2 regions of the Pelistega sp. MC2 genome follow, and region 1 is predicted to be linked to the other one. Evidence: predicted binding sites of a transcription regulator. Region 1 holds the regulator's gene; the other holds the start of a gene.
The links. The regulator sigma-54, encoded in region 1, starts transcription at its own class of promoters, with help from an activator protein. The targets are predictions, from matches to a motif close to TGGCANGNAANCTGCTTT.
Positions count from the first base shown of each region.

Region 2: the regulator sigma-54 is predicted to act here: its motif matches at 1,205-1,222, upstream of folB (dihydroneopterin aldolase).

Region 1 covers NZ_LT628276.1:250,994-253,418, reverse strand. The annotation lists gene BQ4443_RS11540 (hypothetical protein) at 66-695, opposite strand; gene rpoN (RNA polymerase factor sigma-54) at 702-2,150, shown strand; gene BQ4443_RS11530 ((2Fe-2S)-binding protein) at 2,337-2,425, shown strand, end outside.
Region 2 covers NZ_LT628275.1:9,667-12,091, reverse strand. The annotation lists gene BQ4443_RS05585 (ABC transporter substrate-binding protein) at 1-171, shown strand, start outside; gene BQ4443_RS05580 (NAD(P)/FAD-dependent oxidoreductase) at 215-1,117, opposite strand; gene folB (dihydroneopterin aldolase) at 1,225-1,584, shown strand; gene ttcA (tRNA 2-thiocytidine(32) synthetase TtcA) at 1,634-2,425, shown strand, end outside.

The DNA.
Region 1 (2,425 bases):
CTATTATCAACTTAAATTAAGAAAAAAATCAAGTAGTAGACCAAAAATTCAAAAAACTGTTGTTTTTAGTGAGTAGGGGAATCTTCTTTAGTCAGGTTTAAATCGATATTACCGAGAACATGCTCTACTTTTTCAAGCTCACGTTGGTTGTCTTTCTCTGCTTGCGTTGGAAGCATTGAATATCCGAGTAATTCACGTTGTCGGTTGATTTGAGCGAGGCGACTAATGCGATCGTGACGTAATTGATTACGTGTGTCATATAGGTTCTGAATGGTGATAGGTTCGCGTTGATCGTTCCAAACCCATAGCAAAACGTGCTGTGCATTTTTGGAAAGCTTCGGTATTAATTCCTCCATAACTTCTTGGTTAGGTACAATATGACTCGCCTTTTTGAGGCTTGAGCTAATCCACCCAGAAAGAATGAAATAAAGTAATACAGACCCAAATAGTACTAATCCCCACCAAATATATTTATTGATACTATTGAGATAGTCAACAATTTGGTTACTATAACTTGCTAAGAAAGCATAGTCTTGTTTAGCGCCAAATGCTAAAATCCATTGTGCAACCATAATCCATAGGATTACACAAATCAGTACCACCACAGAGCGAAGAACTAAGCGTGGAAGGGCGAGCCGAAATAAGGTTTTATTTAGAAGTGAAATGTCTAATTTTTTTGAAGCTGATGGTGTCATAAGATAATGCCAGTAAGTATACGTCAAGGAGTTACAGCCACTGTTAGTCAGCAACAGACACTGACCGTTCAACAGCAACAGTCTCTTAAGTTATTGCAATATTCAGGGGTTGAATTAGAAGCAGAATTAAATAAAATGCTGCTTGATAATCCCATGCTAGAACTTGATTTGAATAATGGATTTGATGAAACCAATCAAGGACAGGGAGAATCGGATTCTTTGCTCGAATATGCCAATACAGAGGCTGAAGATTTTTCAATGTATCAATCGACCTTTGATGAGGACGATTATACCCCTGAAATTATAGCAACTATTAGTTTACAAGATTATTTACTTGAACAGTTAAGCACGAGCGACGTGGATGATTTTCAAAAAAGTTTGGTTAGTTATCTAATCGGTGACTTGGATGATAACGGTTATTTAAGTAGTGATTTAGCAGAATTGACAACATTAGTATCAGAGGAGTTGGATAAGGATGTTTCATTGACAGAGCTCCAATATGCTTTAAGGATATTGCAAAGTTTTGAACCGTCTGGGATAGGGGCTCGTAATTTAGCGGAATGTTTGCTATTGCAGCTGGATGATGACATCTTGACACTTTCTTTGGATATTGATGAGGGGATTATTGAAAAAGCGAGACAGATATGTAAACGAGGTTTTGCAGGTCTAGAGGCCTTAGCTAAAGCGGATGTCCAACAATTGTTAACGTGGTTAGAAACTGATATAGAAAGTATAAGGCAAGTCCATCATCTGATTCAGCAGTTGAATCCAAAACCGGGACGCTTATATAGCAGTAAAGAAGCTGATTTTGCTATTCCTGACTTATTATGTCGCTATGTAGAGGGTAAGTGGGAACTTGTTTTAAATCCTCAGGTATTACCTAAATTACGTATTCAACCAGACTATGAACGTGTCATTAAGGTTATGGATAAAAAGCGTTTAGCTGAGAATGCTGCTATGAATGAACAGCTAAAACAAGCAAGGCTCTTTATGTTACAGCTGAATCAGCGGTTTGCAACGATTTTGATGGTTGGACAAGCTATTTTGCAGGAGCAATACGCTTTTTTTGAGCATGGTTTATCCGCCTTGAAACCATTGACTTTAAAGGTGATTGCTGATCAGTTATCGTTACATGAATCAACTATTTCTCGAGCAGTAAATCAGAAATTTATTGCTACTCCTCATGGTATTTTTGAGTTAAAACGATTTTTTACAAATGCGATTGCTACTCAAGAGGGAGAAGATGCATCAGCTGCCTCTGTACAGTTAAAAATTAAGCAACTTATTGAGCAAGAAAATAAAGCTAAGCCGCTATCGGATAGCAAGCTTGTTAATTTGCTGGAAAAACAAGGAATTGTTATTGCCAGACGAACAGTGGCCAAATATCGTGAGGGGATGAATATACCTGCTACATCTATACGTAAAGCGCAAGCATTATTGAGCGGTAGTGAATAAACTCAAACAATCTAGAAGGAACGTTTGTCATTAACATGTCGTCATTTTGCAGCAAAACAACAGACATTAAGGAGTTAATTGCAAACTGTATCATAAAACGAAATGAGAATGATTTTTGCTTGACTTTATCATTGAGCGGACTATAATCAACATTATGTCTTTTCAGAATATAATGAGGCAAACAAAATGTATGTCTGTGTATGCAATGCGATTAGTGAAAAAACAGTCAAAGAGGCTGTGGCTAATGGTGCCCGTACATTAGCTGATTTGCAAGC
Region 2 (2,425 bases), on a different contig from region 1:
GAGAGCATACCAAAACGCACACAACAAATCATTGATGAACTTAAAGCATTGGGCATTACCTTAACAACAAACCAAATCGTTTTTGCTAATCAAGATATTCTCTTTCGTCCCACCATACGTTTTTTAGACTATTTACCTACTTTATGTCAGCAGTTACAACGTGAAAACTAATTGCCATATTCATCAAACTAACCTCACTGAAGCCAAGGCTATACTAGGGAGCCTCTAAAGAGGCTTGTATCGCTTTAGCAGCTACGACTCCGTCAGCCATTGAAGTAACCACACAGGGATGCATACGATTAGCCACCTCACCAATAGCATAAATACCAGGCACACTAGTTTGTGCTGTCCGTTGATCCGTCCAAATATGTCCTGTTTCCATCAAGGCAAGATTTAAACTGGCTATTCCATCCAGCTGTGGTTCATAACCATAAAACACCATCACAGTATCATAGTGCTCACCATTAACAGTCATTTCTTCTGGATTAAAATTATAGTCCCCGATATGTAAATGTTCGGGATTAATAATAGATAACCATTTCTTTTGTGCTCGTAAAGTTCGAGCAAAAATATCAATTTGTTTAACCCCTCTATCCAAGGCATAAACAGCATTTTCTAGGGCATTATCACCGCCACCTAGCACAGCCACCTTTTTCATGATGAAGTCATGCATATACACATGTTTACCAGGCCCCAACAATATTTCAGGATAATATTTTCCAGCAGGCATTTGTGGCGGGCGTTTATGTTTAACACCACTAGCAAGTACGACATTCTTACCCATTAAAGCATTATTTTCCCCAAAAAAGACCTTGAAAAGAGGAAATTCACTCTCTGCATGCTCCACACGTTGGATACTAGTGACTGTTTGCTTTAATAAAACAGGAACTTTAGCCGCCTCTAGACTCTTTTGTATTTGCAAGGAGACCTCTTCACCTGTTAAATCAGGAGCGGTCACATTCCAAACATCTTGGAAAGGATTAAGTGCACTTAATCCACCCACTACACTAGCCTTATCCAATACCACGGGCTTATAACCCAATAAAGATAACCATACAGCACAAGAGGCGCCCGCTGGACCTGCCCCAACAATCACCGCATCATAAACAGTAGACATAGAGAATTCATCATTGTGTTTTTAAACATATCACCCTATTGTAGCCAATTTACCTATAGAAAACATTACAATTTAGACTTATTGATTTAGCATTAAAATAGCTTATGATACCCGCCCATAAAATTTTTTTTAATCGTCTGCGTTTAGATGCTCGTATAGGTATACTCGAGCATGAGTTACGAGCCACTCAAATTATTTATATTGACGTAGAATTAGACGTACAACCTAAACAAAAAGCGAATGATTTAGATATTCGCTCAGTATTGGACTATCGCAAAATACGTGAAGCCATTATTGAGGAAACCTCTCGTACACATGTTCACCTTGTCGAAGTGTTGGGAGATACTATTACGACCCGTTTATTAAAAGACTTCCCTGAAGTAAGCCAAGTCAAATTGCGCATCAGCAAACCCGCTGCTTTCTCTGACTGCGATGCTGTTGGTATTGAATTCCTAGTACATCGTTAATTTGATTTTTTATCCACTCTATCCTTGTTGCTTATCATAACACCTTACCATGCAAGAAATTGATTCAAATTTAAAAGAAAAACTTCGTATAGATAATAACAAACTTAGTAAACGTATTATTCGAGAAACAGGTAAAGCCATTGTTGATTACAATATGATTGAGGATGGCGATAAGGTTATGGTGTGCTTATCTGGTGGTAAAGATTCGTATGCAATGCTTGATGTATTAATGACCTTACAAAAAAGAGCACCCATACATTTTGATATAGTTGCAGTCAATTTGGACCAAAAACAGCCAGGCTTCCCTGAGGAGGTATTACCGACTTATTTGAGTAGTATTGGCGTTGATTTTCACATAGAGAATCAAGATACTTATTCGATTGTAAAAAGAGTCATTCCTGAGGGAAAAACGACTTGCTCTCTTTGTTCGCGTCTACGTCGAGGAATTCTATATCGAGTTGCTAATGAATTAGGTTGTACCAAAATTGCGCTAGGACATCATCGTGACGATATTTTGGCAACGTTTTTTCTAAATCTTTTTTATGCGGCAAAACTCAAAACAATGCCTCCTAAATTAGTTAGTGACGATGGCAAACATACTGTTATACGTCCTCTTGCTTATGTCACTGAAAAAGACCTGATTGCTTACGCTAAACTCAAAGAATTTCCTATCATTCCATGTAATTTATGCGGTTCACAAGAAAACTTAAAACGCAAACAAGTGGCGCAAATGCTGAGAGACTGGGAAAAAGAAAGTCCTAAAAAAGTCTGGAATATTTTTAAAGCGATGGCTGCTGTTGCACCATCTCATTTAATGGATAAAAATCTTTTTGATTTTGTG